Regions from separate parts of the Priestia sp. D51 genome, predicted to be linked through region 4. Evidence: riboswitches for the same ligand, from Rfam matches in the RefSeq annotation. Region 4 holds a riboswitch; each other region holds the start of a gene.
What was found. Region 4 has a riboswitch for S-adenosylmethionine ahead of ACNHOZ_RS16080 (trans-sulfuration enzyme family protein). Riboswitches for the same ligand answer to the same signal wherever they lie in the genome.

Region 1 (5,386 bases), 120 kb from region 4:
ATTTGTTTTACATTATAGCAAAGTAAAATCGACTTGTCACATCATTTAACTTCGTTTTTTCACATCTGTTCTGCAAAATCCAGCTTTTAGCTTATTTTTTCTTTTTTAATACATAGCATCCATACAAAAGCTAGTCCAATATAGCCAAATATCGGATACAAAAACTCAAGAAGCTGAGCATATCCAAATTGCCCGATAATAAAGCATGCCAAGATAATAAACGCAAAAGCTTGTTTGTCATTCAGGGGAAGAAATGATTGAAGCTGTTTAGCGATTCCAAATACATTTCCAATCAATGTAGTAAAAATCTCACCTAACACAACTACCGTAAATAAAACATTCACCCCCGCTGAGATATTTTTAACAACGGCACTCATAGGAATATCAAGTTGAAATGAATAAGGCAAATTGGAAAGGGCAAGATGAGTAGAAACAAGCATAAACGTAAGTACACATCCTCCTATTACGGCCCCTTTTTTGATCACGCTCTTATCTTTCACGGAGCTTCCTAATGGAACTAAAACGGCCTGAGCCAAAGCTAGATTTAGGGAAATATATAAAAAGGGACTAACCGCCCACTTCCACTGTGTGACGAGCGTTAAGTCTGGCTTCGTTTGAATCAGTGAGAAATAGCTGACATTTGGCACAAAGATGATAAAAGCAAATGAAAGCATCATAGGCACAACAAGAGAATTAACAATTAAAATACCGTTAATTCCTCTTGCGATAAATATATAAGTTAAAACAATTGTACAAATCATCCCAACAGGAGGCCACAGTCCGAACTGTTCTTTTCCTATTGCCCCCGTACTCGCTAGCATGACTGAAGTTACTCCAAATAAAATGACGATCATTACACCGTTTACCGCTTTTCCAAGTACATCACCAAATAAATATGTATTAAGCTGCTGATAAGAAGAAGCCCCAATTGCGTGCGAAAGCAGCATCATTTTCGAACCTAGCCAAATAAAAAACAAGCCGCTGACCAAAATTCCAACCATTCCAAGTTCCCCGTACTGTGTAAAAAATTGAACAATTTCCTTGCCTGTTGCAAAACCGGCTCCTACAACGGTGCCTACATACGTAGCAGCAACCTGCAGCGTGAGTTTCCACCTTTTCATGCCCATCACCCTTCTACCCTTCATAGTTCACTATATGTAGAAACGGTTAAAAAAAGACGAGCCTTTTATATGTAAATCCTCGCCTCACCCGGTGCTGTTCCTTTTTCGTTTTTTTATTTCCTTCTTGTTTTTTTCATGAAAACCCTTTATCCCTTAACATAACGGCAGTTTTCAAACAAAATATACGGATATTTTCCCTTTAGCTTTTAAATTTTCCTCAATATTTGCTGGAAATTCACAATTTACTGTTGTATAATTTCTAAAAATCAGATAAATTATTAAATAAGTATTCTTTCTATTTAAAAAAATATGTTTCAATTATATACAATTGATTCTTATCATGAGAGGTGGAGGGACTGGCCCTTTGAAACCTCAGCAACCAGTCGTTAGAGACATGGTGCTAAATCCAGCAAGCAATTAATTTATTGCTTGGAAGATAAGAAGGCGAAAAAAGTCTTCTTAAGAAGACTTTTTCTATTTTATCGGCATATTGCATAAAACGAATCACTCGTGAAATAGAAGCGGAACAATTTAAGGAGGTTTTGACATGGGGTTACTTGAAGATTTAAAGTCTAAAATTTTAATTGGGGATGGTGCCACTGGTACCCTCCTTTACTCACACGGTATTGACAGCTGTTTTGAAGAACTAAACATCACCAAACCAGAAGAGGTTTCTCGTATTCACAGAGCCTATGTAGAAGCTGGTGCAAACGTTATTCAAACAAATACGTACGCTGCTAATTATCAAAAACTTGCCCGTTATGGATTAGAAGATTCAGTCAAAGACATCAATGTTGCTGGTGTAAAATTAGCGAAACAAGCTGCAAACGATCAGGCTTACGTGGTTGGTACACTCGGCGGAATTCGTTCTTTCCAAAAAAATGCTATTAGCTTAGAAGAGGTTAAGCGAAGCATTCGTGAACAAATGTTTTGGCTTTTAAATGAAGGCGTGGATGGCCTTTTATTTGAAACATACTATGATTTCGAAGAATTAAAGACCGTTCTTACACTAGCAAGAAAAGAAACGGATAAGCCTATTATTACCCACGTTTCCCTGCATGATATTGGCGTACTGCAAGATGGGCGTCCTTTAGCAGATGCATTAAAAGAATTAGAAGACTTGGGAGCAGATGTTGTCGGGCTAAACTGCCGTTTAGGTCCTTATCATATGATTCAGTCTCTTGAAGAAGTACCGCTTCCTGATCGTGCTTTCTTATCTGCTTACCCTAATGCCAGCCTTCCGGCGTATGTGGAAGGCAAGCTGGAATATGAAACGAATGAAGACTACTTTGTAGAAAGCGCGCGTTTATTCCGCGAACAAGGGGTTCGCTTAATTGGAGGATGCTGCGGTACAACACCAGCTCACGTACGCGCCATGTCGTCTGCCTTAAAAGACCTGCCTCCGATTACAAGCAAAGTCGTTAAAATGAGACCAGCCGTTACGGTTCAAGAGCGTGAGCAGCAGGATAAACCTCATATGCACGAAATTGTGAAGAAGCGCCGCTCGGTTATCGTTGAGCTGGATCCGCCTAAACAGCTTGGTCCGACGAAATTTTTAGAAGGCGCAAAAGCACTTGATAAAGTCGGCGTAGATGCTATTACATTAGCTGATAATTCTCTTGCCTCACCTCGCATCAGCAACTTGGCAATGGCAACACTGATGCAACAAGAAACAAAAGCACGACCGCTTATTCATATTACCTGTCGCGACCGAAATTTAATTGGACTTCAATCTCATTTAATGGGACTTCATACGCTAGGAATGAATCAAGTGCTTGCAATTACCGGTGATCCATCAAAAGTTGGCGATTTCCCTGGCGCCACTTCGGTCTATGATTTATCTTCATTTGACTTGATTAGTTTAATTGCTCAGTTTAATGAAGGACTATCTTATTCCGGCAAACCGCTTGGTCAAAAAACCAATTTTTCCATTGCAGCTGCCTTTAACCCAAACGTGCGTCACTTAGACCGAGCCGTTCAGCGCTTGGAAAAGAAAATCGACTGCGGGGCTCACTATTTCATTACTCAGCCTCTCTATTCAACTAAGCAAATTGAAGAGGTATATGAAGCAACCAAACATTTAACAACACCGGTATACATCGGAATCATGCCGTTAACAAGCGCAAGAAATGCTCGATTTATTCACCATGAAGTACCTGGAATTAAATTATCAGAAGATATTCTAGAACGTATGGACGCAACGGGAAATGACCGGATTCGCGGTGAAGTCGAAGGCCTTGCGATTGCAAAAAACTTAATTGATACAGCATATGAACTATTTGACGGTATTTACTTAATTACGCCGTTTATGCGCTATGAAATGACCGAAATTCTAACACGCTATATTCATGACAAGCAACTCGTTACATCAGAAAGGAAGATATAAATGAGCTCACTTATCGAACAACAACTAAAGAAGCGAATACTCGTCATCGATGGAGCAATGGGAACGATGATTCAAGATGCTGATTTAAGCGCTGAAGATTTTGGCGGCGAAGAATATGAAGGCTGCAACGAATATTTGACCCGAACAGCGCCTCATGTGATTCAGCGCATTCATGAAGAGTACTTTGCAGCGGGTGCTGACATCATTGAAACCAATACGTTTGGCTCAACATCTACCGTACTTGATGAATACGATTTAGGCCACTTGGCGTATGAATTGAATATCGAAGCTGTGAAGCTTGCTTGTGCAGCCCGCGATAAATATTCAACTCCCGAATGGCCTAGGTTCGTAGCTGGAGCTATCGGTCCTACCACTAAAACTCTCTCTGTTACGGGAGGTATTACATTCCCTGAGTTAGTAGAATCGTACGAAGAGCAAGCTCGGGGTTTGTTAGACGGCGGCGTCGACTTACTTCTAGTCGAAACCTGTCAAGACATGCTGAACGTAAAAGCTGCGTTTTTAGGCATTACAGCGGCGTTTGAAAAACTGAAAATAGAAGTTCCAATTATGATTTCAGGAACGATTGAGCCAATGGGAACAACTCTCGCTGGTCAAGATATCGAATCTTTTTACTTATCACTGGAACACATGAAGCCTCTTTCAGTCGGACTTAACTGCGCGACAGGTCCTGAATTTATGACGGATCATATTCGCTCTCTTTCAGACCTAGCCACTTCAGCTGTTAGCTGTTATCCAAACGCTGGACTTCCGGATGAAGAAGGCAATTATCATGAGTCCCCTGAGCTGCTGGCTCAAAAAATTAAAGGATTTGCTGATAAAGGCTGGCTGAACTTTGTAGGCGGATGCTGTGGTACAACGCCTGCTCATATTAAAGCACTTGCTGAAGCGGTAAAAGAGGTTGCTCCTCGTTCGCTTGATCGCTCCGAGCATAATCATGCTGTAACCGGTATTGAACCGCTTGTATATGACGATTCTATGCGCCCTCTTTTTGTGGGAGAACGTACGAATGTAATCGGTTCTCGCAAGTTCAAGCGTCTGATTGCGGAAGGGAAAATTGAAGAAGCATCTGAAATTGCGCGTGCTCAAGTTAAAAATGGTGCTCACGTTATTGATATTTGCTTAGCAGATCCAGACCGTGAAGAAATGGAAGACATGGAGGAATTTATTCAAGAAGTTGTAAAAAAAGTGAAGGTTCCTCTTGTAATCGATTCAACTGACGAGAAAGTTATTGAAAAAGCTTTAACGTACTCGCAAGGTAAGGTCATTATCAACTCCATTAACTTAGAAGATGGTGAAGAGCGTTTTGATGCAATCTTGCCGCTAGTAAAAAAATTCGGTGCAGCTCTGGTTGTCGGTACAATCGATGAAACAGGCATGGCCGTTACTGCAGAAAGAAAAGTAGAGATTGCTAAACGCTCACATGATTTGCTTGTTGAAAAACATGGCTTTAATCCAAAAGATATTATTTTTGACCCTCTTGTGTTTCCTGTAGGGACTGGTGATGAACAATATATTGGTTCTGCTGAAGAAACAGTTAAGGGAATTAAAATGATTAAAGAAGCCCTGCCTGATTGCCTGACCATTCTTGGCGTAAGTAACGTGTCATTCGGTCTTCCTCCAGTCGGACGTGAAGTACTAAATGCGGTTTACCTTTATCACTGTACGCAGGCTGGACTCGATTATGCCATTGTTAATACAGAAAAATTAGAGCGCTATGCTTCTATTCCAGAAGCTGAAATTGAGCTTGCTAATGCGTTATTATTTAACACAACTGATGAAACGCTAAGCACGTTTACGGACTTTTATCGTGATAAAAAGAAAGAAGCAAAAGTAGAAATTTCTACGTTAACACTTGAAG
Region 2 (5,386 bases), on a different contig from region 4:
TGTTACTGTCAAACCGGAAATCAAAGCTGGTAGCGATTCAGGTAACAGCACTTTAAAGATAATAGTGCTTGTTGTGGCTCCCATTGATTTAGCAGCTTCAATAACACCCTTATCAATTTCACGCAGACCAATTTCTACAAGACGCGCATAAAATGGTGCTGCTCCAACAATTAAAGCCGGTAACGCTGCATTAGCGCCTAAAATACTTCCTACCAATGCTTTGGTAAATGGAATCAGTAAAACAATTAAAATAATGAATGGAATGGAACGAAAGATATTTACAACCGCCGACACAATGGCATATAAAGGTTTGTTTTGCCAAAGCTGTCCTTTGGACGTTAAAAATAAAAGCAGGCCCAATAAAATACCTAGAACAAATGTGGCTACAACTGAAATAGCCGTCATATATAGTGTTTCATTTGTCGCTTGAATAAAATCATCTAAAATAACGTTTGGAAATAGTTTCTCAAGCATTTGTCATTACCTCCACTTCTACCTGCTGCTCATGAATGTATGCAATGACTTTTTCAACTTCTGTTAATTCTCCGTCTAAATGAACGAACAGCGTCCCGTATGAACCTGTTTGTGTATGAGAAATCTTTCCTTGCAAAATATTAATCGTTACATCAAACTGTTTTAAAATCGTTGTAATGAGCGGTTGCTCTGCTTTTCCGCCAACAAACGTCAGCTGAATAATTTGCCCGCTTGGATACAGCTCTTTTACTTGTTCAATCGTTTCAAACGTTTCCTCTGGTTCAGAAATCTGTTGAACGAATCGTTTTGTAATCGGCTGCTTAGGTTTTCTGAATACTTCTAGCACTTGTCCTTCTTCTACTACTGCCCCATTTTCCATAACGGCTACTCGATGACAAATTTTACGAATGACGTGCATTTCATGAGTAATCAATACAATGGTTAACCCTAGCTTCTCATTAATATCTACTAACAGATCTAAAATAGAATCTGTCGTTTGAGGATCAAGCGCTGATGTTGCTTCATCACAAAGCAATACTTTTGGATTGTTCGCTAGCGCTCGAGCAATCCCAACACGCTGCTTTTGTCCGCCGCTAAGCTGTGATGGATAAGCATCTTCACGCCCTTCAAGCCCGACTAGCTTAATAAGTTCGTCTACTCGTTTCATTCTTTTTTCTTTTGAAATCCCTGCTATTTCTAACGGAAAGGCAATATTTTCTCGTACCGTACGCGACCACAAGATATTAAAGTGCTGAAATACCATACTAATTTCTTGTCTAGCTTTTCTGAGTTTTCCGCCTTTAATTTTTCCCATATCATTACCTGCTACTTCGACCGTTCCTGTCGTTGGTGTTTCTAATCCGTTTAGCAAGCGAATCAAAGAACTTTTCCCCGCTCCGCTATAACCAATAATTCCGTAAATTTCACCTTGGTTAACGGTTAGATTCACATTATCAACAGCTGTTACTTGACCGCTTTTGGCCTGATAAATTTTTGTAACGTCTGTTAATGTAATCATATTTCTTCACCTTCTTTAATAAAAACTTAATTATATTAGGTTGCCCTATAGGATGAAAAAGCCGTAAAACAATTTTCCCCATTAAAAAAGCCTCTCTGCGCATGACAGAAAGGCTCGATATTTAATCCTTTCTCTCATCTTTCAAAGCGCATAGCTTTGCAGGAATTGGCACCATTTCAGTTAGTCTGACGGTTGCCGGGTTTCACAGGGCTCAGTCCCTCCACCTCTCTTGATAAGAGTTCGCAACAATTATTTTGTTTTTGGGAAATATTCATTCATTTATGAACATTCATGAGTGTGATTTTAGCATGTGTCAGATAGGCTGTCAACAGATTTTATTCTTGGGATAATATCCCAAGATTTCAACAGCCCCAACGGTTCGCTCTCTTTCCACTTCTTCATTTTAAACAAACGTTTGATTATCGAAGCTCCTCGAGTACGTGCTCGATGGAATGAAACGCGTAGAGTTTTTTTACCATTTCACCATTTTCCACTTCAATCAAACAAGGTACGCTTTCAATAGAAAATAATTCTGCTTTTGAAGGCATATAATTTAAATTGCTCATTCCGATGGTTACATCCGGCAGCATCGCTTCTGCCACGGTTAACATTTTTTTTGCCAGCTGACATGTCCCGCAAAAAGGCGTATGGAAAAAGATAAAGGCTCTTTCTCCTTCTTTTAACTGATCATCCAGCTGTTTTTCGCTCCATTCTTGCATGTTGCTCATTCCTTTTATGTTAAAAATTCTGCATTAACATCGATATTGGCACTCAGCAATACTGTTGCTATGTGATGTCTAGGGGCGGCAGCAACTTCTCGGTACATTTTATCAATATATAGATGCTCTGCTTCCGGAAGCTCTCGTTTAAATTGTTTTCTCAGCTTATTCCCTGAATCATCAGAGTCAACGAGTATGTATACCTCTTTGTTAAACGTACAGTCAATAATTTCATCCAGCTTTGATAAACTAATCGTACCGTTTGTACAAATAATTTCAATTGGTTCTCGAATGATATCTTGAATACGCTTTTTATCTGACTTTCCTTCGACAATAATTACTTTTTCAATTTCAATTAGCCCCATTTTCATCACCCATAATCGTCAGTTGTATAGTAACATCATTTCTTTATGCTATACAATATTCGTTAATGTATCACAGTTCACCTGTTTTTTAAAAGAAATTTGCAAGAAAGAACTCTTTTAAAAGGCAGTTTAGGCCATATTATCTCTATAAAACAAGAAAAACAGCGGCAGTTGCCACTGTTTAGCACCATCCTGCTTCTTCATCGCAGTCTGTATATTTTTGCGTTTCACCTTGTTTTTGTACGTCCGCGTATTGATAGAACTTATTATTTTCTTGCGAATATCCTTCTTCAAAGCGGTATTCATTGCCGCTTGTTCCGTAGCTAACTTCACCAATTGGCTGTTTATCAACGTATAATTTCATACCGCCGTCATGAAATTTAGCTGTAACGCGATCTGTAACGTCCATTTTTTGTTTTTCAAACATAAAAAGACACTCCTTTAGCTTGTTTACTAATAGAGTGTCCAGTCAAAAACTTTTCATAAAGACAATTTATGGAGGAATATTATCCTTCGTTTGTCATTTCTTCGTATTGCTCTGCTGTCATCAGCTTGTCTACTTGAGAAGCATCAGATGGTTTGATTGTAATCATCCATGCTTCTTCGTATGGAGATTCATTAACAAGTTCAGGACTATCGCCTAAGTTGTCGTTTACTGCTACAACTTCACCGCTAATTGGTGCGTAAAGCTCAGAAACTGTTTTTACTGATTCAACGCTACCAAACGGCTCGTCAGCTTCTACTGTTGCTCCTACTTCTGGCAGTTCAACGAATACGATGTCTCCAAGCTCAGCTTGAGCGAAATGTGTAATACCTACGCGGACAACGTCTCCTTCTGTTTTTACCCATTCATGCTCTTCAGAATAACGCAAATCTTTTGGTGTACTCATCTTAATCCCTCCAAAATATGTATCGTAATTTGTTTATATAAAAAGCGCCTTCAACGTGGAGAACACTTTCTACAACCTAAAATAACTTCCTATTAACAGTGTAACGTAAAAGGTAAAAATTTTCTATTTGAAAACTTACTTCCACACGTCCTCAAACTGCTCTTCTTTGAAACCAAGCGTTACTTTTTGTCCATCTGTTAGCAGCGGACGCTTAATTAACATGCCATCTGACGCAAGAATAGACAGAAGTTCGTCTTCACTCGCACTGCTTACTTTATCTTTAAGACCTAACTCGCGATATTTTTTACCGCTTGTATTAAAGAATTTTTTTAATTCTAGGCCGCTGTTCTGATAGTAAGCTTGCAGCTGCTCTTTTGTTGGCGGATTTTCTACAATATGAATTTCTTCATATGCTACTCCGTTATCATCGAGCCACTTCTTTGCTTTTCGGCACGTACCGCACTTTGGATATGAATAAAAAAATAATGACATTTCGTCAACCACCCTTTATTTTAAGCTTTTTTCGTATTTTAACACATCCTTTATCATTTACCTAGATAGAGGCTTCTTAAACAAAAAGGAGCTCGCAAAACGAGCTCCTTTTTCCTTAAACTGTGAATTTCTCTACTTCTAGAAGCGTTTTTGCAACCTCGCGCTTTACGCTAATTACATTGATTGGTGTATAGCGAGTTAATTTGCGAAGAGACGAAAGCATGACTCTAAGCGTATCACCTTGTTCAACGCCAATTAACGTTTCTTTTGCATCTGCTTCGATTCGATTAAATGCTTCTTGGCAGAATACTTGCGTGTATTTTAATTTTAAGCTGTTTTGATCTACTCCTGTTTTGGAAATGGCTTTTTCAGTACGTAAAACAGTAGATTCCATTGCATATACGTTACTAATCATATCAGAAATATTAACGAGAATTTCTTGTTCTTTTTCTAATTCTTTGCCATACTTTTGTGCAGCTAATCCCAAAAGCAAGAGCGCAATTTTCTTCCCGTTTTGCACAAGCATTTTTTCTTGATCTAACGGCTCATTTCCTACTTCCTGCGGCATAAGCATCATCAATTCTTCTTGAAGCGTTTGTGCTTTTTGAAGCAGTGGAAGCTCTCCTTTTAACGCTTTGCGTAAATATGTGCCTGGTACTAAAAGACGGTTAATCTCATTTGTTCCCTCAAAAATACGATTAATGCGAGAATCGCGATACAGACGCTCAATTTCATACTCGCTCATAAAACCGTAGCCTCCATGAAGCTGCACGCCTTCATCTACAATGTAGTCAAGAGCTTCCGTGGCAAACACTTTATTTAATGAACATTCGATAGCATATTCAGCAATGGAAGCAGCAATTTGTTTTCCGTCTTTTTGCTGTTCTTCTGAAAGCTGGCCCATATGGTCTTCAAAAAGTCCTACCGTACGATATACGGAGCTTTCAGTTGCATACAATTTAGAAGCCATTGTGGCTAACTTTTCTTGTGTTAATGAGAATTTAGCAATTGGCGTTTTAAACTGCTGACGCTGGTTAACGTATTGAGACGTAATTTCTAACGCACGTTTCCCTGCTCCAACTGCTCCAACTCCAAGCTTATAGCGCCCAATATTTAAAATGTTAAAGGCAATCACATGGCCTTTTCCAATTTCACCTAGCACGTTTTCTTTTGGAACAAGCGCATCTTCAAGAATCAACGTTCTGGTTGATGAGCTTTTGATTCCCATTTTCTTCTCTTCCGGGCCAACCGAAACGCCTGGAAATTCGCGCTCAACGATAAAAGCAGAAAATTTATCGCCGTCAATTTTTGCGTACACCACGAATACATCAGCAAATCCAGCATTCGTAATCCACTGCTTTTCTCCATTTAACACATAGTGTGTACCTTCTGCGTTAAGGCGAGCTGTTGTTCGAGCACCGAGAGCAT
Region 3 (5,386 bases), on a different contig from region 4:
TAAAGCTAAAGCTGGTTCTTCTGAAAGCTCATTTCCAACAAAGTGCAAAGAAACCAGCTTACCGGTACTGCGATAAGACGCCATTATTTCAGACGGAATAGTGAAGGTATTTTCAGATTCTACAAAGCGTTTTGTTGTCGGATGCTTAGGGTTAGTAAAAAGGGAAACGACTGTACCTTCTTCTACGACGTGTCCATTTTCCATAACGGCAATTCGGTCACAAATGCGTTGTACCACATTTAACTCATGCGTGATTAAAAAGATTGTTAATCCAAGCTCTTTATTAATCTTTAACAGTAAGCTCAAAATGGCTTCGGTCGTTTCGGGATCAAGTGCACTAGTTGCTTCATCACTTAATAAAATCTCAGGTTCATGCGCTAGCGCACGAGCAATAGCAACACGCTGCTTCTGCCCGCCGGAAAGCTGTGAAGGATAATGATTTTGTTTATCTAAAAGTCCTACGATTGATAAATATTTTTCTACGCGCTCCTGAATTAATTTTTTGTTTACGCCTTCTAGCTTTAATGGAATCGCTATGTTGTCGTAAACTGTTGCCGTTTTTAATAAATTGTAGCCTTGAAAAATCATGCCGATTTTTCTTCTCGTTTTCTGCAGCTCTTGCTTACTTAGCTTTGATAGATTTTTTCCATCAATGATGACCTCTCCAGAAGTTGGTTTTTCCAATAAATTGATGCAGCGGATTAATGTGCTCTTTCCAGCTCCACTATAGCCAATAACACCGAATACTTCACCTTTATTAATCGTTAACGAAACATCTTTAACAGCTTCTACTGCTTTTCCGTTCACTTTATAGGTTTTAGAAGTTTTCTTCAGTTCAATCATTCTAGCCCCTCCTTAAAATGCCGGTACAACAGAACCTTTAAATTCTTTTTCTATGTATGTACGAATTGTATCTGAATGATAATATTTTTCCAATTTATCAATAATTTCATCTTGTTTATTCTCTGTACGGACAACAAAATAGTTTGGATATGGATTATTTTTTATTTTTTCATGATAGATTGCATCATTATTAATCGATAAGCCCGCTCCCATTGCGAAGTTTGTATTAATGGCTGCTGCAGCTACTTCATCCAACTGAGACGGAAGTTGAGACGCCTCTAACTCTACGATTTGAAGATCAAGCTTATTTTCAGAAACATCTTTTTTAGTAGCCGTTGTTTTCACACCATCTTTTAACTTAATAACTCCTGCAGATTCAAATAGTTTTAGCGCGCGGTATTCATTGCTTGGGTCGTTTGGTACTGCAATTTTATCTCCTTTTTTGAGCTCACTAACATTTTTAATACTATTTGCATAAATACCCATCGGGAAGGCTACTGTTTTGAACACATCTGTAATCTTATAATTTTTATCTTCCACTTGCTGCTTTAGAAAAGGTAGAGTTTGATAGTTATTGCTATCTAAATCATGTTGATCTAATGCTGTATTAGGAGTGTTATAGTCGTTAAAGACTTTTACCGTAATATCAATGCCATCTTTCTTGGCTAATTTTTTCACCTGCTCTGTGATTTGCTGGTGAGGTCCACCCGTTACACCAATTGTAATTTTTTTCGAATCTAATGCTTGTGCTTCTGATTTGCCGCAGGCTGCTGATACCAACAGGGATGCTGCTACTAAGGTAAGGCCAATTGCTTTTGTTACTTTTTTCATGTTTTTATTCTCTCCTTTATTTTCTCCATAAAAAAACGCCTCCCTCAAAGATTAAGAGAAGCGATAGTTTACGATCGGTTCTCTTATCTTCCAATGTACATACCATGCACATTGCTGGATTTAGCACCAAAACAATACATGTATTGTTAGGTTGCCGGGCTTCAAAGGGCCAGTCCCTCCACCGCTCTTGATAAGAGTTGTTTTTATAAAGTTTTATTTACATTAATTTAACTTTATTATCCGAAAATTGTCAATGTTTATTTTTAATATAATTTTTAGTATAGGAATAACAAAAGATTCGTATAATAAAAACTCAATTAAAAGATGATTTGTATAACTTATGATTTCTCTTTTCTTATTCTTATATAGTGAATAGCCTTCTATTACTTAAGCGAGAAGGTTTTTCTTTGTATTTATGATATTGACAAAAATAGGAATACACCGATATAATTCACATTAATTCTATCGGTAATATATATTTTATGAAAGTTGTAAGGAGTTTTACTTATTTTTTACTGTTAGAATATACTTCCTCTACCGTGGTAGTAAGTATATGTTCACCGCCTACTGGATCACCAATGGCACCGAAAAAGCTTTTTAGCAGCTTTTTCGGTGCTTTTTTATTATTCGTCAAACAGAAATTAGTATGGGGAGGAATAAAACGATGAAAAAATTATGCTTTACTTTAACTTTGGCAATTGGACTGATTATGGCTTTAGGAGGATGCTCTCAAAGCTCTAGCTCAGAAAATAGCGATAAAAAAGTAATCAAAGTTGCTTTGAGTGATGAAGTAAATCCGCCTTTTCTATTTACGAACGACCAGAATGAACCTATTGGATATGATATGGATTATTTAAAGCAGCTTGAAAAAAAGCTTCCAGAGTACAAATTTGAATACACCCTTGGAGAAGAAGAAACAAATTTGGTAGGTGTTTCGACAGGAAAATATGATTTCGCCATCAACTGGTTCTTTAAAAACCCTGAACGTGAAGAAAAGTTTCTTTATCCTGCACATGAATATGGTTATTCTTTAACAGCTTTAGTCACACAAAAATCACGAAACGATATCAAAACACTTGACGATATGGTAGGTCAAAAGTTTCCACCTGTATCGGCTACGGGTGGATTGCGCGCTATTTTAAATGCTTATAACAAAGAACATGCCACTAAGCCTTTAACATTAGAAAGCATTGATAACCCTTCTACGGCAGAAAACTTAAAGTTAGTGGATAAAGGTAAAGCGGATGCTATTTTTTTAAACGTAACAACATTTAACGAAGTACAAAAACAGCTCAAATTAAATTTAAAAGTAGGAGGCATTGTATCAAAAGAGCCAACTTGGTTAGTCTTTGATAAAAATAATCAAAAACTTGCTGATGAAATTGATAAAGCGACAGTCAAATTAAAAAATGACGGGACGCTAGAAAACTTGGCTGAAAAATGGTTTAAAGTAAATTTCTTTAAAGACTTAAAGTATATTAATCAACAAAACTTCAATTTTCAAGATTAAATGAGTATAAGAATTCCTCATTAAGGCGAGGTGAGATATGATTAGTACTGATTTTCATGATTGGTTAAAACTATTGTGGCAAGTGGTAGATAAACTTCCTTTAACATTATTTATGTTAGGCCTTTCTCTACTTTTTTCGTTGCTTTTAGGTTTCGTGATTGCTCTGATACGCATTCAAAAAAAGCCTGTTTTTTCTAAAATGGCTACCATCTATTTATCTTTTATGCGCTGTACACCGCTGCTTGTTCAGCTGTTTCTTGTATACTTTGGCCTTCCTCAGCTGCTGCTCCTTGTCCATATCGACATTAACAGCTGGAGTCGCATCACTTTCTTGGTAATTGCTTTTTCCTTACATACTGCCGCTCCTTTATCAGAAGTTATTCGTTCAGCATATCTCTCGATTGATAAAGGGCAGTTCGAAGCAGCGTATAGTATAGGCATGAACTATTTTCAATCCTTAAGAAGAATTATCCTTCCTCAAGCGTTTGTAGCAGCACTACCTAATTTAGGAAATGCTACGATTTCATTATTAAAAGATACTGCACTTGCTTTTAGCATTGGGATTATTGATATTATGGGGCAAGTTCGCCTTATTTTGGGCAACAACTATGGAATAGGAATGTTTGACATTTATGTTACGATTTCACTTGTTTATTGGAGCATGTGTATCGTAATTGAAATCATAGTCAGTTATTTAGAGAAACATCTTAAAAAAGGCAGGGTCAGCATCTCTAAATAACCTGCACTAGTAAAGGAGTGAACATGATTGCCTATTATTGATTTGCGATTTGCTTTGGAGCAAACTCCTGAAGTCTTAAAAGGTGTGCCTTTAACACTAACAATATCGATCATTTCAATGGCGTTAGGAAGTATTTTTGGTCTTTTCATTGCGGTATGCAGAATATATAAAATTCCACTGCTAAAGCAAATAGCTGTTATATACGTCTCATTTATGAGAGGCACTCCATTGCTCGTACAGCTCTATGTATTTTTCTACGGAATCCCTATTTTTATAGAATTTCTAAACGAGACTCAAGGATGGCACTTAGGCGGGGATACTATTTCACCTTTAATTTATGCTTTAATTGCGTACACATTAAATACCTCTGCTTATCAATCAGAGGTATTCCGTTCTTCTATTCAAACCATTGACCGTGGTCAATTTGAAGCTGCATATTCAATAGGAATGACTACTTTTCAAGCTATTAAAAGAATTATCTTTCCCCAATCTTTAGTAGCCGCTATTCCTAACCTTGGAAACATTTTTATTAGTTTAATTAAAGCCACTTCTCTTGCTTTTGCGGTAAAAGTAGTTGAAATTATGGCGATATCTAAGGTCATCGCCAATGATGGGTATAGATATTTAGAAATGTATCTGGTCGCTTCACTTATTTACTGGATTCTTTGCTTTTTCTTTGAAAGGCTGTTTGTAGTCATTGAGAAAAAGCTTAGTTATTATGAATTAAGAGAAGAAGTGCGTTCAGCTTCTTAGTCTCCCTAGAAAAATTGCTATAAACTGATTAAGAAAGCTGCCTTAGTAAACGGCAGCTTTCACAATCCCTTAATCCACTATTTCAAGCTTCACTTCATTAAACAAACTAGTAGAATTCCACACATTCAGCCCCGCATAGCCTTCTGAAAAGGTATGGTCCACTGCATTAATCACAAGCTTATCATCGAGATAAACTTGAATGTGTTCTCCTTCAGCCATCACTTTTAGATGGTAATCCGTATTTGGTTTTAAATCCAGCTTTCCCCCATCGTCGTAAATAATGAGATCCTTTCCTATTCCGTCTCTAAACGCAATGAGCTTTATTTGATTATTCAGCACATCTACATTCGCACCATAAGCATTGTTTGCCTGTTCATCCGAACGGAATACTAGCGCTCCTGCTCCTGTAGAATTTGAAACAGAATCGTCTAACACCTTTATTTTTGCCTCATATGTGAAATTTTTTGCTTCTTTTGATGATAAGGTAAAGGAATCTTCTTTGCTTCGTCCTTGTTTTCCGTTAATCGTATCGGCCCATAGTCCGCTAATATTCTTCCATTCAGATAAGTTTGTATCAACAGGACTTTTATTCCAAATAGATTTTAACGGATACATCTTAAGAGAATTTAATTTTACAGCCCCTCCTTTGCTGTAAAGCTTTATTTTATTGCTTGAAAGCGTTGGAAAGAGCTGGTCTGTTATTACTTCCG
Region 4 (5,386 bases):
ATTTGACTCCTTGTAAAATATGTCGTGCTACTTCTTCATCCTGCACTTGGAAAGAAATCATAGCTCCGTATCCATTTGCTTGTTCTGAAATGAGTTTGTGGTCCGGATGACTTTTTAAGCCTGGGTAGTATACACGGCTCACTAGAGATTGTTCTTCAAGCCACTTTGCAAACTGCAGCGCTGTTTTTAACTGCTGATCTAAACGAACTTTTAATGTCTTAATTCCTCGAAGCAGTAAAAAACAATCCTGTGGCCCCAAGATAGCACCAAAAGCATTTTGTACAAACTTTACTTCTTCCGCTAGCTTTTCATCGCTTACTACAACTAAACCGCCAATGACGTCACTGTGGCCGCTGATATATTTTGTAGCACTATGAATGACAATATTTACACCAAGGTCAATGGGCTGCTGCAGATAAGGTGTTAAAAACGTGTTATCCACAATTGTAAGGAGATTGTGCTCCTTCGCCAAACTTGCTACTGCTTTAATATCCGTTACCTGTAAAAATGGATTTGAAGGGCTTTCGATATAAATAGCCTTCGTATCTTTTGTAATAGCTTCTTCTACTTTCTCAACCTTCGTTGTATCAACAAAAGTTGTTTTGATACCAAACTTTGAAAATAATCGTGTTAATACACGATATGTCCCGCCGTACGTATCGTGTGAAACTAAAATTTCATCTCCTGATTCAAAAATAGATAACACCGATGAAATAGCAGCCATACCTGATGAAAAAGCAAAACCAGCGTATCCATTTTCTAGCTGAGCAATAGTGTTTTCTAAAGCCTCACGCGTTGGGTTTCCTGAACGAGAATAGTCATAGCGGCCGTTGTTCGTCTCATCTTCTTGATTAAATGTAGATACCTGATAAATAGGTACGTTAACCGCTCCAAAATGACCGTCAATTCCTGTATTTGCATGAATTAAGTTCGTACCAAATCTATGTTTATTATTGTTGGTATGCATCAAATGCCTCCTTCAAATCTTTAATTAAATCATCTGCGTGCTCAATTCCAACTGATAATCGAAGTAAACAGTTTGTTACTCCGACACGATTTCGAATTTCCTCAGGAATGTCAGCGTGTGTTTGACGAGCTGGGAATGTCATTAAACTTTCCACGCCTCCTAAGCTTTCTGCAAATGTAATAACTTTAACATTTTCTAAAAGTACTGACACGATGTCAGGGTGTGAGACAGCAAAAGAAATCATGCCTCCAAATCCAGTTGCTTGTTTCTTCATGATTTCATAGCCCGGATGTGTTTCAAGACCAGGGTAATACACTTTTTCCACGAGATCATGAGCAGTAAGCCAATTTGCAATTTTCAGTGCGTTTTCGTTATGTTTTTCCATCCGAAGCGCTAGCGTCTTAATACCGCGCAATAACAGCCAGCTATCCTGTGGACCTAAGATTGCCCCAGCTGCATTTTGATAAAAACGAATTTTTTCTCCTAAGCTACTACATCGAGCGACTACAAGACCAGCAACAACATCATTATGACCCCCAATGTATTTGCTTGCACTATGTATCACAATATCTGCTCCAAGCTCTAAAGGACGCTGATAGTAAGGGGACATGAATGTATTGTCAACGATAGTAAGCAAATCATGCTGTTTAGCTAACGCAATTGCTTCTGACAAATCAGTCACGTGCATCATTGGATTTGTAGGTGTTTCAATAAATAAAGCTTTCGTGTTGGGACGAAGCGCATCTTTTACTTGCTCGAGATGGGCTGTGTTGACGTACGAAACAGTAATTCCTTGCTCTGAAAAGATTTCATTTAGTACTCGGTACGTTCCTCCGTATAAATCCTCTGATACAATTAAATGATCTCCGTTTTTAAATAGTGCTAAAACTGCCATTACACCCGCCATTCCTGAAGCGAATGCTACTCCTACTTCTCCTTTTTCTAAAGCAGCAATTGCTTCTTCCAATGCTGTACGAGTAGGATTTGCCGTACGTGCATAGTCAAATCCTGTACTTTGCCCTAAAGCAGGATGAGCAAATGTTGATGCTTGGTAAATGGGTGTTGTAATAGAACCTGTTGCAGGATCACGACCTACTCCTGAACGAACTAATAAAGTTTCAATTTTCATCTATTTCTCTCCTTAACTCAAAATAAAAAACACTCTTCACAGATGGAAGAGTGTTCGTTTATACACGATTTCTCTCATCTGTTAGAACAATACTGATGTTCCACAGGAATTAGCACCGTTCAAATGAATGATTCATTTGATGGTTGCCGGGCATCGCAGGGCCAGTCCCTCCGCCACTCTTGATAAGAGTTCTATATAATTGTTGGTGGTTAACGTTTGTTGTTACTAACTTTAATAAAGATTTTCTTTATTGTCAACATAATTTTCTAAAAAATTTAAATCATCTCATTTGTTTATTCAATATACTTGTCCTGATAAGCACATAAAAAAAGAGACGACACCAAGGTCTCTTTTTCTAAGGCAAGTGCACAGATTTTACGTGAGCTAACTTCCAATACATACTTTCTCCATTTGCCGTAATTAGTTCAACAATATTGTTAGAAACTTCTTTAAGTACACCAATCTTTTCTGATTGATCCCCTAAATCTAATACGACCAGTTGATTTTCATATTTTTTAAGCTGCTCTTCAAAGTTTCTGACAAAAGGTGCAGAGGCGGGCCTTACGGGGAGCTCTTTGTCACTTAAAGAATAAGGGGTTAACTCATTACTGTAAGGGGTAAGCCATTTCAAATGATGCAGAGAAACAAAGACATTTTTATACACTGGAGAATAAAACACAAGATAATCATTCAGCACGCTTGTGATATAGCCATGCAATGATTTCCCTCCCGTTACATAAATTTCAATAAATTTCCCTTTTGCCTGCTGTAAAATATTACGATAAGAAATCCGCTGGCTTTCTTCTATTAAATTTTCTTCTATTGTCCGTAAAGGCGTATAATCTTCTTCTGAAACTTCTCGCAAGCGATGTATGTGTAAAAGAGGAATATACAAATAATCATGTCCATTATATAAAACCATTACATCTAACCCTAGATCAACAAGTTTTCCTATAAACGTTGTTTTCCCTGATATATCGACTTCAACAATTTTATCAATATAATGATTCATACTCATTCTCATTCTCCTCCTTTTTCCTATATGATAGAAAAGGTGCTTTATAAGCACCTTTTACGTTCCAGTTCGTCATGCTTTCCAACGATAATTTTTCGTTTTAATAACTTTTTCACCTGGTGTTGAAGAGCGTGAACCCGTACGGCGACCTCCCGAGCGATCGTCTGTGCGACCTCCTGTACGTCTTCCTGTACGTCTTCCGGTACGGTCTCCAGTACGGCCATCCGTGCGACCTCCGGTTCTATCTACAGTAGTTGATTCTTGCACAGAATCTTCTTCATTTGTATCTCCATTTTGCTCAGAATTTTCTTCATTTTGCTTGAAAGATCCTTTTGATCCTAAGGCAATGGTTTTTACGTGTCTTGGTTGTAAACGTAAAACTTGATTATTTTGTACAAGAGTAAAGTTCCCATTGCGACTTTGAACTAACACACCTTCTACAGCCTCTGGCCCTCCACCGTTAATAGCTACCCATCTATGCGAAAACTCTTCAAACAGTTCATTGAAACTTTTCGCTTTAATATACTCAGGTGTTTCTTCAACTAATAATGGGTTTTGCGGAACAACAGGCGTATTTTTGCTTACAACTTCACTTACACTCTTTATGTGCTCTACATTGATATAAACGACGCCGTCATCTTCTGTTAGTAATACGACATACGCAGATTCAAATGAGCCTAATACATCAAGGATCTTACCCAATTTTTTCTCTGGCCCTCCTTGATTTATTTGCACTTGTTTATCTTTCATCAATAATAAAGTGCCTGCAAATGTGTTGGCTCTGTGCAGTTCTACTTCACTATTAAATCCAGAAAATGTTTGCGCGGAATTAGACTTTGTATCCTCTGTAATGCTTTTAACATGAGCGAGCTGGTAATAAATAAATGTATATTGCTGTTGTGGAATAAGCTGCGCCGGTTGATTATTTTGCTGATTGTTATTTTGTTTTGTTTCAAGAGCAAGTGTTAAATAATCTGATTGAACGTCGATTAAATATCCCGTTTTAGATTCAGGCCCCCCGCGATAGACAGTTACTACTCTCCCTTTTAATGGTTTAAAGTGGGCAGAGTAGCCCGTGCTTTCAGATTGTTGAACTTTACGAGCGCGACTACGATTGGCATTTTGAGTTTGGTCTTGATTTTGGTCGTAGTAATAGTTACTCATTATTTTTCCTCCTTATTAATTGTCCTTATTGGTCATTCATAATGTATATATACGTATCATGTACAGCTATTGTCTTCCTGCATTTGCCTATTATTCTTAAATTCCACTTTTGCCTATCAGTCTAGTAAAATTCAAAAATCAAAAAGATGACTTTTAATGTACGCTGTTCGGTCTTTTACGAAAGAAAGCATAAGGTCTGGTTCCTTATGGAATTGCTCCAAGTTATCTTTTACGTAAGGATCTTTTAATACATATGGAGCAATATAATCATGCAGTTGATAAATGATTGGTTTCATGTATTCTATTGTAAATTGATTATTTAGAACATTGTTCATTTTTTTAATATATCGCTTTTTAATGCTGTTCACCGCCAGTAATCGAGCTGTAAGCGTATTAAATCCTTGTGCACGTACATAGTCTCCTTCCATTACTTTTCCATTTACATCTCTTCCCCAAGTTGCATCATAATCCCATGGAATCAGTTCAAAGCGCCCGCTTTCATGATTTAGATAGAGCGCATAGTTATGGACAAAACCGTCGTAATTCTGCATACAAATAATACCGACTAACCAAGATAAGTAGCGGTCGACGTTCAGGTACTTCTCAATATTCTGTTCGAATTCTGTATTTGTCCATGTATTAAGATTAAATATAAACTTTTCTAATTTTTCCTCGTCTCCTTCTCTCACTGCTTTATCTTCATATCCAGATAACAAAGTTGTTTTTGGCTTTTTATCCAAATCGCTCATCAAAGAAAAATTAGCATCTCCGTCTACTGCATAAAATATAGATCCATCCGCTAAATTTCTTTTTTTCAAAAATAGTTCATCTACCGATTCGAGCTGAAGATATATTCCTTCATTTTTCCCATTAATCTTAAGAGTGACAAACTGAGAGTGGGGAGATAAAACATCTAAAGAAGAGAAAAAATCGAGGGACAATTTGTTGCGCATAAGCGATGGATCTTTGTATTCAGCGTTTAGGTGTATTTCTTTGGCGCGCTGAAATATTTTCGGAGAATAAAATTCAATATAATATGACTTTTTCTTCATCTTCCGAATATGGGAGCCTCTTAGGAGCAAATCAATATCGTAGCGTTTTTTGTTAAACT

Region 1: linked by a shared signal. The riboswitch ahead of ACNHOZ_RS15470 (bifunctional homocysteine S-methyltransferase/methylenetetrahydrofolate reductase) and the one ahead of ACNHOZ_RS16080 (trans-sulfuration enzyme family protein) in region 4 are both predicted to bind S-adenosylmethionine.
Region 2: linked by a shared signal. The riboswitch ahead of ACNHOZ_RS20055 (methionine ABC transporter ATP-binding protein) and the one ahead of ACNHOZ_RS16080 (trans-sulfuration enzyme family protein) in region 4 are both predicted to bind S-adenosylmethionine.
Region 3: linked by a shared signal. The riboswitch ahead of ACNHOZ_RS22780 (MetQ/NlpA family ABC transporter substrate-binding protein) and the one ahead of ACNHOZ_RS16080 (trans-sulfuration enzyme family protein) in region 4 are both predicted to bind S-adenosylmethionine.

What each region holds. Positions count from the first base shown of each region.
Region 1 is NZ_JBLTIR010000003.1:713,451-718,836, reverse strand. It holds gene ACNHOZ_RS15475 (YkvI family membrane protein) at 87-1,121, opposite strand; SAM riboswitch class I at 1,454-1,564, shown strand; gene ACNHOZ_RS15470 (bifunctional homocysteine S-methyltransferase/methylenetetrahydrofolate reductase) at 1,669-3,507, shown strand; gene metH (methionine synthase) at 3,508-5,386, shown strand, end outside.
Region 2 is NZ_JBLTIR010000005.1:66,025-71,410, forward strand. It holds gene ACNHOZ_RS20050 (methionine ABC transporter permease) at 1-474, opposite strand, end outside; gene ACNHOZ_RS20055 (methionine ABC transporter ATP-binding protein) at 467-1,492, opposite strand; SAM riboswitch class I at 1,624-1,731, opposite strand; gene ACNHOZ_RS20060 (thioredoxin family protein) at 1,912-2,211, opposite strand; gene ACNHOZ_RS20065 (toprim domain-containing protein) at 2,226-2,576, opposite strand; gene ACNHOZ_RS20070 (YusG family protein) at 2,758-3,003, opposite strand; gene gcvH (glycine cleavage system protein GcvH) at 3,083-3,466, opposite strand; gene ACNHOZ_RS20080 (arsenate reductase family protein) at 3,602-3,958, opposite strand; gene ACNHOZ_RS20085 (acyl-CoA dehydrogenase family protein) at 4,074-5,386, opposite strand, start outside.
Region 3 is NZ_JBLTIR010000006.1:226,360-231,745, forward strand. It holds gene ACNHOZ_RS22775 (methionine ABC transporter ATP-binding protein) at 1-843, opposite strand, end outside; gene ACNHOZ_RS22780 (MetQ/NlpA family ABC transporter substrate-binding protein) at 856-1,674, opposite strand; SAM riboswitch class I at 1,755-1,871, opposite strand; gene ACNHOZ_RS22785 (transporter substrate-binding domain-containing protein) at 2,339-3,184, shown strand; gene ACNHOZ_RS22790 (amino acid ABC transporter permease) at 3,222-3,923, shown strand; gene ACNHOZ_RS22795 (amino acid ABC transporter permease) at 3,951-4,676, shown strand; gene ACNHOZ_RS22800 (GH32 C-terminal domain-containing protein) at 4,746-5,386, opposite strand, start outside.
Region 4 is NZ_JBLTIR010000003.1:829,037-834,422, reverse strand. It holds gene ACNHOZ_RS16085 (trans-sulfuration enzyme family protein) at 1-967, opposite strand, end outside; gene ACNHOZ_RS16080 (trans-sulfuration enzyme family protein) at 951-2,096, opposite strand; SAM riboswitch class I at 2,168-2,285, opposite strand; gene ACNHOZ_RS16075 (hypothetical protein) at 2,452-3,114, opposite strand; gene ACNHOZ_RS16070 (hypothetical protein) at 3,184-4,275, opposite strand; gene ACNHOZ_RS16065 (CotH kinase family protein) at 4,407-5,386, opposite strand, start outside.